One region of the Pseudorhizobium halotolerans genome, then DNA from elsewhere that is predicted to be linked to it. Evidence: predicted binding sites of a transcription regulator. Region 1 holds the regulator's gene; each other region holds the start of a gene.

What was found. Region 1 encodes LexA, which represses DNA repair genes until DNA is damaged. Its sites were predicted from a motif close to TGTTCNNNNTGTGTTCNG; they were not measured.
Region 2: a site for LexA is predicted at 1,419-1,436, ahead of FN060_RS22215 (energy-coupling factor ABC transporter ATP-binding protein). Genes of this name have one in related genera too.
Region 3: a site for LexA is predicted at 969-986, ahead of dnaE (DNA polymerase III subunit alpha). Genes of this name have one in related genera too.
Region 4: a site for LexA is predicted at 1,370-1,387, ahead of FN060_RS09960 (ATP-dependent helicase). Genes of this name have one in related genera too.

The regions. Positions count from the first base shown of each region.
Region 1 covers NZ_CABFWE030000005.1:464,723-467,588, reverse strand. Annotated here, with positions in the region: gene kdsA (3-deoxy-8-phosphooctulonate synthase) at 1-741, opposite strand, end outside; gene lexA (transcriptional repressor LexA) at 942-1,658, shown strand; gene FN060_RS07190 (ComEC/Rec2 family competence protein) at 1,639-2,866, opposite strand, start outside.
Region 2 covers NZ_CABFWE030000016.1:401,500-404,365, reverse strand. Annotated here, with positions in the region: gene FN060_RS22225 (antitoxin Xre-like helix-turn-helix domain-containing protein) at 1-117, opposite strand, end outside; gene FN060_RS22220 (winged helix-turn-helix domain-containing protein) at 192-1,382, opposite strand; gene FN060_RS22215 (energy-coupling factor ABC transporter ATP-binding protein) at 1,496-2,176, shown strand; gene FN060_RS22210 (energy-coupling factor transporter transmembrane component T family protein) at 2,173-2,793, shown strand; gene FN060_RS22205 (biotin transporter BioY) at 2,804-2,866, shown strand, end outside.
Region 3 covers NZ_CABFWE030000004.1:254,695-257,560, forward strand. Annotated here, with positions in the region: gene FN060_RS04545 (lipoprotein-releasing ABC transporter permease subunit) at 1-179, shown strand, start outside; gene FN060_RS04550 (ABC transporter ATP-binding protein) at 193-876, shown strand; gene dnaE (DNA polymerase III subunit alpha) at 1,193-2,866, shown strand, end outside.
Region 4 covers NZ_CABFWE030000005.1:1,011,891-1,014,756, reverse strand. Annotated here, with positions in the region: gene FN060_RS09960 (ATP-dependent helicase) at 1-1,327, opposite strand, end outside; gene FN060_RS09955 (efflux RND transporter periplasmic adaptor subunit) at 1,604-2,770, shown strand; gene FN060_RS09950 (efflux RND transporter permease subunit) at 2,767-2,866, shown strand, end outside.

The sequences.
Region 1 (2,866 bases):
CTCGTGCGTCTCGATGAACAGGCCGGCAACGCCGACAGCGACGGCTGCGCGGGCGAGCGTCTCGACGAACTCACGCTGGCCACCGGATGAACCGCCCTGCCCGCCGGGCTGCTGCACGGAATGCGTTGCATCGAAGACCACCGGCGAGCCCATCGCGGCCATGATCGGCAGCGAACGCATGTCGGAGACGAGCGTATTGTAGCCGAAGGAGGCGCCACGCTCGCAGAGAAGCACGTTCGGATTGCCGCTTGCCGTGAATTTAGCCTGGACGTTCTTCATGTCCCAGGGCGCTAGGAACTGGCCCTTCTTAACGTTGATGGCGCGACCGGTCTTCGCGGCGGCGATCAGCAGATCGGTCTGGCGGCAAAGGAAGGCGGGTATCTGCAGGATATCGACCGTGGGCGCGACCAGTGCGCACTGTTCTTCCGTGTGAATGTCGGTGAGAACCGGGAAGCCGAATTCCCTCTTGAGGTCGGCAAAGATTTCCATCGCGCTGTCCAGGCCGATGCCGCGCTTACCCGACAACGATGTCCGGTTCGCCTTGTCGAAGGAGGACTTGTAGACAAGGCCGATCCCGAGCTCGGCGCAGAGCTCCTTGAGCCTTCCGGCGATCATGAAGGCGTGGTCGCGGCTTTCCATCTGGCAGGGGCCGGCAATCAGCGAGAAGCGAGCCTGCTGGGAGAACAACACGCGGCCCTGGCCTTCACCCACGAAAACTTCGGGATTGGGCTTAACGTCCATGGCGGCACTCCTTTCAAGCGGGCATCTGCTCCGTCGCGTGGACCCGGCTGCGGCGGACGCGATGTCCATAACAGCAACCACCGCCTCTGTCACGGAGCCAAGGCATAAGCACGCCGACGCAGCTGGAACTTTAGCCTTGCGGAACACACCCGGAACATATATGGTCTGTTCCGTATTTGTTTCATCGTCAGGGAACCCGGATGCTCACGCGCAAACAGCAGGAACTGCTTCTTTTCATTCACGAGAGGATGAAGGAGTCGGGCGTGCCTCCGTCCTTCGACGAAATGAAGGATGCGCTCGACCTGGCGTCGAAGTCGGGCATTCACCGGCTGATCACTGCGCTCGAGGAGCGCGGCTTCATCCGCCGGCTGCCCAATCGGGCGCGGGCACTTGAGGTCATAAAGCTGCCGGAAGCCTACAGCACCAGCCTGCAGCCGCGCCGCGGCTTCTCGCCGAGCGTCATCGAGGGCAGCCTCGGCAAGCAGAAGCCGGCGCCGGCCCCCTCGCCGATCGCCGCAAGCAACGAGAACGCAAGCACGAGCGTGCCGGTCATGGGACGTATCGCGGCGGGCGTGCCGATCTCGGCGATCCAGAACAATACGCACGACATTGCGGTTCCTGTCGAAATGCTTGGCGCCGGCGAGCACTATGCACTGGAGGTCAAGGGCGACTCGATGATCGAGGCGGGGATCCTGGATGGGGATACGGTCATCATCCGCAACGGCCAGACGGCCAGCCCCGGAGACATTGTCGTGGCTCTCGTCGATGACGAGGAGGCAACGCTGAAGCGGTTCCGCCGCCGCGGTGCCTCGATCGCGCTGGAGGCTGCCAACCCGGCCTATGAGACTCGCATCCTTCCCGCCGATCGGGTGAAGGTTCAGGGAAAGCTCGTCGGCCTCATCCGCCGCTACCACTGATCATTCGCAGCAGCGCTAAGGGAAGCGTTTGGTCGAAGCTGTCATTTCGCCAGTCATAGAGACGGTGGCTGGTCCATGGACGGCGGGTTCCGGCACTTGCCGCGTTGACCCGCCACAGGGACGGGTCGGGACTGCCGTTCAGATAGATTTCGATCGCGCCAGTCTTTCTCAGGCTTGCGGCGTTCAGCAGCACGGCACCCGCGCGACATTCGTCGAACCGCGCGCGAGGGGCGACAACCAGCGCCGCCAGATCGCAGGCGCTTCCTGCTAGTCGCGGATCCTCGACCACGGCAATACTGACTCCGCCCTCATGGGCTACCGCCACGCACCACAGCTTGGGCAGGCAATGGAATCGACCCGCATCAGCTGCGGCGAGAGCGAGCATCGACGACATTTCCGACCGGATCCGGTCACGCTGTTCGTCGATCAGGGCGGCTTTCGCGGAAGGATCGCCTGCCGCCGCAATGCCAATGTCACTTGCCGGAGACATGACCGGAGCGACGGGCTCGGGAAGCAGCAGGGCGCGCTGCCACTGGTCGAAGATGAAGGCTGGCGGGCGCGCACGGTTGGTGGCAAGAACGCTGCCCCGCAGTGCTACGAGCGCGCCGTCGTCGGAGATCAGAATATCAGGTTGGGGCAATCGGTTCGCCTGCGAGCTCAGCGCGAAGGCGAGCGCCATGATCGGCACGCCGACCAGCCTAAGCCGAGTACGCAACAGGGCGATCAGGAAGCCGATCGAGGCGATCGACAGGAACCAGGGATGCTGCCGGCCGGTGCCGACGTCTCCACCCCAGGCAGCCACGTGCTTTGCGACCGCGATGACCGCCTCCAGCCCCAGACCCATCAATTTCAGGAGGGGCGCGTCGAGCCCGAGCGGCATCAACAACATACCGAGCAGGCCAGCCGGCATGACCACGAAGGAGATGATCGGCATCACGGCGAGGTTGGCCGCCAGGCCATAGCCGGCAAGCCGGTGAAAGTGCTCCATCGAATAGATCGCCGTCGACAGGCCGCCGATCAGCGAGGTGGCGAAAATCCCCGCCATCCAGTGCCAGCCGGTCAGCACCGGCGCGAGCCTGCCGCGGGCGAAGATCGATGGTTCGGGATCCTCCCCTGCGCCGCGCCGGCTCCAATAGGCATAACCCGCGACCAGCGCGGCCGTCGCCGCGAATGACATCTGGAAACTCGGCCCCATGATCTCGGAAGGG
Region 2 (2,866 bases), on a different contig from region 1:
AAGACGTACGAAAGCCTTGAGCGCGGTGGCAGACAGCCGGACCCGGTCCTCTTCCGATGCGAATGTCTGGCGTCGGCGGGTGCTCTGCGGTGAGACAAGTTCCAATGCTGTTGCCATGCGCTCGCTCTCTCGTTCAGATGATGGCTCCTATATACATCATTTGATGTAGAGTGTCCAATGTATGTCTTTCCTCAGGGCTGCCAACCCGCCAGGTAGTTGACGCGCTCCACGCCGGTGAAACGCGCGACGCGTAACAGCTCTGCTTCCAGTTTTTCCAGCCTGCCGTTCGAGGCGCGAACGCCCGGCTCGAGCCAGAGACGCCTGACATCCAGAGATCCCGCCTTGCGATCCGCCTTCATGTCGATGCGGCCGATCATCCGGTCGCCCTCGATCAGCGGAAATACGTAGTAGCCATATTGGCGCTTCGGCTCGGGCACGAATATCTCGATCCGGTAGCTGAAATTGAACAGTCGTTCGGCCCGGTTGCGGTCGCGCAGCAGGGGGTCGAACGGACTGAGGACGCGGATGCGCCCCGGAGGCTCGGAAATATTATCCAGCGAAGTGGGAAAATCCTGGAAGGCATGGGCTGCCCGCGGCCTGCTGCCATTGGCGCTTTCGATCACCACCTCCGTCAACTCGTCGCGATGGGCGTCGACCCAGTCCTTTGCCTCCTGCGGCGTGACGAGGGCCCAGAACGCGGCGATCTCGCCGGACGTCGCAAATCCCAGCCGCTTGAGCGCGCTGCGGCAGGCCCAATCGACGAATTCCTCGTGGCTGACCTCCGGTTCGTGATGATGCGCCGGTAGCACCCTTTCCGTGAGGTCATAGACCTTCTGGAAATTCACCCGCCCGGCGATGGCGAGCTTGCCCGTGTGCCAGTAGTACTCGAGCGCCGTCTTGTTGGGATGCCAGTTCCACCATCCGCCGGACTTGTGCTCATCCGCCTTCATCTCCCGGGCCATGATAGGGCCACCCTCGACGATCCGCCGGTAGGTCTCCTCGAAGGCGCTGTCGTAATCCTCGCCCTGCCATTTTCTCCATCGCTCCCCGATCACCGCTTCGCGGCGTACAAAGCGATGCTTCCAGTAGCGGAAGAAAGCAGACGGGATGACCGAGGCATCGTGCGTCCAGTGCTCGAAAAGCTCACCGTCCTTCTCCAGCAGATTCTGCAGGTGCTCGCGCCGGTAGGTCTGGTTGCGCGAGAACAGGATCATGTGATGGGCGCGTTCGACTGTCGCGATACTATCGATCTGCACGAAGCCGAGCTTGTCGATCAGGCTCAACAGTCCGGCCTTGTCGAGGCTGCGGGAGGGGGGCAGGGAGAGGCCCTGCCGCTCAAGAAAGATCCGCCGCGCCTGCTCGTTCGGGATAAGAATCGCCATGTCCGCAACATTAGGGCGATCATCGGCGCACTTCAATGTTCACCTTATGTTTTGCATTCCCCTGCCCCGGCATCCGGTCTATAGGGAGCCCTCCACAGTCGAGAGGACGCAAGTTGGACGTCAGATTTCTCCAGGCAGGAGCGAGCTTCGACGGCCGCATGGCAGTGCGGCCGATCTCGGTTTCCCTGACGGAAAGGCGAATCGGGATCATCGGCCTCAATGGCTCGGGAAAGACCACCTTCGCCAGGATGATCAATGGGCTCGTCCAGCCGAGCCATGGGCGCGTGTCCGTCAACGGTTTGGACACAGCGCAAGATGGCGAAGGCGTGCGCAGCCAGGTCGGCTTCATCTTCCAGAACCCCCAGAACCAGATCATCCTGCCAATCCTGCGAGAGGACGTCGAACTTGGACTTCGTGCCCAAAAGCTGACGCGAACCGAGGTGAAAGCAAAGGTCGACGGCGTGCTCGCCCGCTTCGGCATCGAGCCTCTGGCAGACCGGCGGGTGCACGAACTTTCCGGCGGCGAGCTTCAGCTTGCGGCGCTCGCATCGGTCCTGGTGACCGAGCCGGCGCTAGTGATCCTCGACGAACCGACCAACCAGCTCGACCTGCGCAATCGTCTCCTCGTCCAGAAAACAATCGACCGGCTGGAGGAGGATGTGGTCGTCATCAGCCATGATCTGGAACTCGTCGAAACATTCGATCGCGTCCTGCTCTTCCACGAAGGCCAGATCCTGATGGACGGGCTGCCGGCGGACGCGATCCGGCGCTACCGCGAGATCGCCGGGGCATGAATTCCCTCTACATCCAGGGCAGAAGCCTGCTCCATCAGCTTTCCGCGGGACCAAAACTCATCCTCGTGCTCGTGGTGAGCCTGGCGGTGTTCCTGACGCGCTCGCCGCTTATCCTCGGAGCTTCAGCGCTCGCTGGGTTTGTCCTTTATGCCTCCACCGGCATCGGCGTCAGAGCCGGCTGGATCCGCCTGCGACCAATCCTGCTGACGATCGTCGTCGTGGCGCTGGCGACCGTCCTTCTGGGTTCGGTGGAAGAGGGCATGGTGGCGCTGCTGCGGCTCACCACGCTGATGCTGGTTGCCGCCGCTGTCACCGCGACAACGCCGGTGGGTGCCTTCATCGACGTGGTTAGCCGGGCGGCGCGACCGCTGGAGCGGCTTGGCTTCGTGCGGGCCGACGACATCGGGCTTGCGGTCGGCCTCGTCATCCGCTTCGTACCGGAGGTCCTGTCTCGCTATGACCTCCTGAAGCAGGCGCATCGAGCTCGCGGGCTGAAGCTGCGCCCAACCACAGTCCTTGCGCCGCTGACGATCCAGACCCTGAAGGCCGCGGATGAGATCGCTGCCGCCATTGACGCTCGCGGCATCCGCGGGCACAAGCACTCCACCGATTCCTAGGAGCTTCCATATGAGCAGTCGCGATCTCGTTCTCGCAGCCCTCTTCGCCGCCATCATCGTAGCGCTTGGCCTC
Region 3 (2,866 bases), on a different contig from region 1:
CGGGCACGGTGCTCTTCGATCCCGAACTCTACTTCCTCAGCCAGCTTCCGGCTGAGATGAGCTTCAGCGAGACTTTGTCGGTGGTGCTGATGGCACTGACGCTCTCTTTCATTGCCACCATATTCCCCGCCTGGCGGGCCTCGCGGCTCGATCCGGTGCAGGCCCTCCGATACGAATAGGACCCTATCCCTCATGGCAGGCAAGACAGTCCTGAAGCTCTCCGGTGTCGAAAGACAATACGGCCAGGGCGAAACCACGCTCTCCATCCTGAAGGGTGTGGATTTCGAACTGCACAGTGGCGAGATCGTCGCTCTCGTGGCACCGTCAGGAACGGGAAAATCTACGCTTCTGCATCTGGCGGGACTGCTGGAGCATCCGGATGCAGGTGAGGTTTTCGTCGGCGGCCATGCCTGCAATGGATTGCCGGATGATGATCGCACCGCCATCCGCCGCAGCGAGATCGGCTTCGTGTACCAGTTTCACCACCTGCTCCCAGAGTTCACGGCGCTCGAGAACATCATGATGCCGCAACTGATTGCGGGGCTTCCCGAGCGGGAGGCCAGGGAGCGGGCAAGCCAGCTTCTCGACTACATGCGCATCGGCCACCGTGGCGAACACCGCCCGGCCGAATTGTCCGGCGGCGAACAGCAGCGCGTGGCGATCGCCCGTGCCGTCGCCAATGCCCCTCGCGTCCTGCTGGCCGACGAACCGACCGGCAACCTCGATCCCGAAACGGCCTCATACGTTTTCGATGCCCTGGAAGCGCTTGTGAAGCAGTCGGGGCTTGCCGCCCTGATCGCCACCCACAACCATGATCTCGCCGCCCGGATGGATCGTCGGGTAACGATCGACGGCGGCAAGGTCGTCGGCTTCTAACTCCTCTCTTAACCCTCTGTTTACCGAGGCTGCCGGCGACGGTGGCCTTTTCTGTTCTTGTTCCGTTTTCCTCTTGACGAGGAGTACAAAAAAGGAACAAAATAACAACATAGAGGAACAGGGGAGACGACCATGACTGATCTCATTCGGGACATTGCCGCATTCGCTTCCATAGCAACCTTCGTCGCGAGCATTTCCATGCTCATGCTGGCCATTTAAGCGAGCCGCAGGAATATCCGTTGACGACGTAAGTCCGAACTGGACTTGGAACGCTCCGCGCCGGAAAATCACCTGATTCATGAGGTGAGAGACAGCGATGGCCGAGCAGATGGAAACCACTGGTGCAACGAACGGAGAGCATTCGCCTCGGTTCGTTCATCTCCGGGTTCATTCCGCCTATTCGCTGCTCGAAGGCGCATTGCCCCTCAAGAAGATTCTTGCAAAGGCTGTGGCCGATGGTCAGCCGGCGATAGCCGTCACGGACACCAACAACCTCTTCGTCGCGCTGGAATTCGCGCAGAAAGCGGTCGGTGAGGGTCTTCAGCCAATCATCGGGTGCCAGGTCTCCATCGACATGGAAGATCAGGCCGACGATCGTCGTAGCAACCAGATGACGAAGCTGCCGGCGATCGTGCTTCTGGCATCGACGGCTGACGGCTACGAGCGGCTGGTGGACCTCGTCAGTCGCGCCTATCTCGGGGGCGAGGGCCATGCCAGCACGCATATCCGCCGCTCCTGGCTTGAGGATACCGGGACGGAAGGACTGATCGCGTTGACCGGGGCGTCCGGCGGTCCGGTCGACGTCGCGCTGCGCGAAGGCAATTCCGCTCAGGCGAGATCGCGGCTCCTCAGCCTCAGGGAGGCGTTCGTCGATCGGCTCTACGTGGAACTGCAGCGCCATGGTGCCTATGACCGTCGCCACGAGCACAAGATCATCAGCCTTGCCTACGAGTTCGCTCTGCCACTGGTCGCCACCAACGAAGCCTTCTTCCCGTCGCGCGACGATTATGACGCCCACGACGCTCTGATGGCGGTGGCCCACAATGCGATCGTGTCCGACGACAGCCGCTTCCGGCTGACCCCGGACCACTATCTGAAGAGCCGTGCCGAGATGGCGGCACTCTTCGCCGATCTGCCGGAAGCGCTGGACAACACGGTAGAAATCGCCCGGCGCTGTTCCTTCATCCTCGACACCCGCAAGCCAATCCTGCCGCGTTTCACCGGTGCGACGGCTGATCCGGAGGAAGCCGAACGGGCCGAGGCAGAGGAACTGCGACGGCAATCGGTGGAGGGCCTCGAACGGCGAATGGAGGCGCTCGGCCTCAGCCCCGGCTATACGGAGCAGGACTACCGCGAGCGCCTGGACTTCGAGCTGAGCGTCATCGAGAGGATGAAGTTCCCGGGCTACTTCCTGATCGTCTCGGACTTCATCAAGTGGGCGAAGCAGAACAACATTCCCGTCGGTCCGGGCCGTGGATCGGGCGCGGGTTCGCTGGTCGCCTATGCGCTGACGATCACGGACGTCGATCCGCTGCGCTTCTCGCTGCTGTTCGAGCGCTTCCTCAACCCGGAACGCGTCTCGATGCCCGACTTCGACATCGACTTCTGCCAGGACCGGCGCGAAGAGGTGATCCGCTACGTCCAGCAGAAATACGGCCGTGAGCAAGTGGCCCAGATCATTACATTCGGATCGCTGCAGGCCCGCGCGGCGCTGCGCGACGTAGGCCGGGTGCTCGAAATGCCATACGGCCAGGTCGACAGGATCTGCAAGCTGGTGCCGAACAATCCAGCCAATCCGACACCGCTCTCCAAGGCGATCGAGGAGGAGCCCAAGCTGCAGGAAGAGGCCGAGAAGGAGCCCGTGGTCGCACGCCTTCTCGACATCGCCCAGAAGATCGAGGGACTTTATCGGCACGCCTCGACGCACGCCGCCGGCATCGTGATCGGCGACCGGCCGCTTTCCAAGCTCGTGCCGATGTACCGCGATCCG
Region 4 (2,866 bases), 550 kb from region 1:
GGCCGCCGATGACGCGGTAGTTGAGACCGAGCGTCACGAAGCGGTCTTCGAACTCGCGCATCTGGAAGGAGGCCCGCACCAGGATCGCCATGTCGTTCAGCGCGTGCTTCCTGCCGTCAGCATCGCCCCGCTGCAGCCGCTCGATCTCCTCGCCGACGGCGCGGGCTTCCTCTTCCGAATCCCAGGCTGCATGGACCTGCACCTTCTCGTCGTCGGGGTCCACGCGGTCGGTGAACAGCGTCTTGCCGAGCCGCCCCTCGTTATGGGCGATCAGGTGGCCGGCGGCGCCGAGAATGTGCTCGGTGGAGCGGTAGTTACGCTCCAGCTTGATCACCCTGGCGCCCAGAAAATCCTTCTCGAAGCGCAGGATGTTGTCGACCTCCGCGCCGCGCCAGCCATAGATCGACTGGTCGTCGTCGCCGACGCAGCAGACATTCTGCGGCACGCCTTTCGGCCGCTGGGCGAGCAGCCGCAGCCACATGTACTGGGCCGTATTGGTGTCCTGGTACTCGTCCACCAGGATGTAGCGGAACTTGCCGTGATAGTCCTTCAGGATGTCCGGATGTTCGCGGAAGATCGCGATCGGATGCAGCAGCAGGTCGCCGAAGTCGCAGGCGTTCAGCGTCTTCAGCCGGTCCTGGTAGGCCCGGTAGAGTTCGCGGCCCTTGCCATTGGCGAAGGCGCGGGCATCGCCCTCAGGGATGTCCTTCGGCGTAAGACCCTTGTTCTTCCAGTTGTCGATCATGCCGGCGAACTGCCGGGCCGGCCAGCGCTTGTCGTCCAGCCCCTCCGCCTGGATCAGCTGCTTGATCAGCCGGATCACGTCGTCGGTATCGAGAATGGTGAAGTCGGAACGCAGCCCCGCGAGCTCTGCGTGGCGGCGCAAGAGCTTCACGCCGATCGAGTGGAACGTGCCGAGCCATGGCATGCCTTCAACCGCGCCGCCGACGAGCACGCCGATGCGCTCCTTCATCTCGCGCGCAGCCTTGTTGGTGAAGGTGACCGCGAGGATCTGCGAGGGGAAAGCCTTGCCCGTTGCAAGGATGTGGGCGATGCGGGTCGTCAGCACGCGCGTCTTGCCCGTGCCAGCCCCGGCCAGCACCAGCACCGGGCCGTCCAGCGTCTCAACGGCTTCCCGCTGCTCGGGATTGAGGCCGGAGAGATAGTCGGGCATTGCACGGTTCTGGTCGCGCGCGGCCATGGCGCGGGCGGCAATGCCGAGCCCTGATCCCTGTCCCGCGGCGGCCGGTGGTGGCGCCGGTTGCGAAGGACGGCGGGGTTCCGGTTCCTCGTCGAAGAACGGAATGTCGTCGAAAACGTTACTCATGCCGGTCAATGTAGTGATTCGGACCTGAAAGGCCAGAAAAGATGTTCTGGTTTCATTCCTGTCCTTTCACCAGCCGATGGCAAAATCAAGGTATGGCCGGCGAAATGCGGGAGAGGGGCAAGGATGTACAGCGCATGCATCAGACGCGCGATCTGACATCTGCGTGAAATCCCACGATGTTACAAATCCGTAAGGATGCCGATCGCGAATTGCATGTATAGTCGCCGGCATAGATATTGCCGCCATTCATCCGTACTACTCCCGCCGGAGATATTAATGCGCATCTGGAAGCAACTGCTCCTCAGTCTCGTTGTCGTCGTCGTCGCCCTCTGTCTCTGGGTCTTCATGGTGCCCGGCGCGGGCGACACGCTGGCGAGGATGGGCATGCCCGAGCCGATCGTTGCTGCCATCCGGCCGCTGGCGGCTCAGGACGCGGATGCTCCCGGCGCGGGCAGGAATGGCGGGCCGGGCAGGGGCCCTGGCGGACGCGCGACCGTGGTCGTGACGGAGGCCGTGGCAACCGGCACGGTCAACGACCGGCTGGCGGCGATCGGCAGCGGAGAGGCGATCCAGTCCGTTGTCGTCGTGCCTCAGGCGTCAGGCACCATCGAGGAAATCCTGGTGTCGGCAGGCGACAATGTCACGAAGGGCCAGGTGCTGGCTCGCCTCGACGACGACGAGCAGGTGATTGCGCGTGACCGGGCGCAGGTTGCGCTTCGTAGCGCGACCGAGCGCTCCCAGTCGCTCAGCAACCTGCGTTCCATGTCGCGGCTCGACGTGCTCGATGCGCAGATCGCCGAGGAGACGGCGAAGCTCGAAGTCTCGACTGCCGAACTCAACCTGAAACGCCGCGAAATCGTCTCGCCGATCGATGGCGTGGCAGGGATCGTGCCGGCCAATGTCGGCGACAATGTCACCACCCAGACCGCCATTGTCACGATCGATGACCGGTCGTCGCTTCTGGTGGACTTCTGGGCGCCGGAACGCTTCGCGACCGCCATCTCCGTCGGTCATCCGGTCGAGGCGACATCCATTGCCCGTCCTGGCGACGCCTTCACCGGCGTCGTCCACGCTATCGACAACCGCGTGGATCCGGCAAGCCGGACGCTGCGCATCCGCGCCCGCATCGACAATCCGGACGACAAGCTGCGCGCCGGCATGGCCTTCAGCGTCGGCATGCGCTTTGCCGGCGATACCTTCCCGGCCGTAGATCCGCTGGCGGTACAGTGGGATGCGGAAGGCTCCTATGTCTGGCAGGTCGTCGACGGCAAGTCGGTGAAGACGCGCGTGCGGATTATCCAGCGCAACCCCGATGTCGTGCTGGTGGATGCCGAGCTGAAAGCCGACGATGCCGTGGTGGTCGAAGGCCTGCAGCGCGTCCGTGAAGGTGCCGACGTCCGTATTGCCGGGGCGCCGGAGAGCGCGGAGGTGGCGAGCCAATGACATCCCACGACAGCCAGACGCCCTCGCAGCAGGATCCCGGCCAGAGCTTCACGGCGCTCTTTGTCCGCCGGCCGATCCTCGCCGCCGTTCTCAACA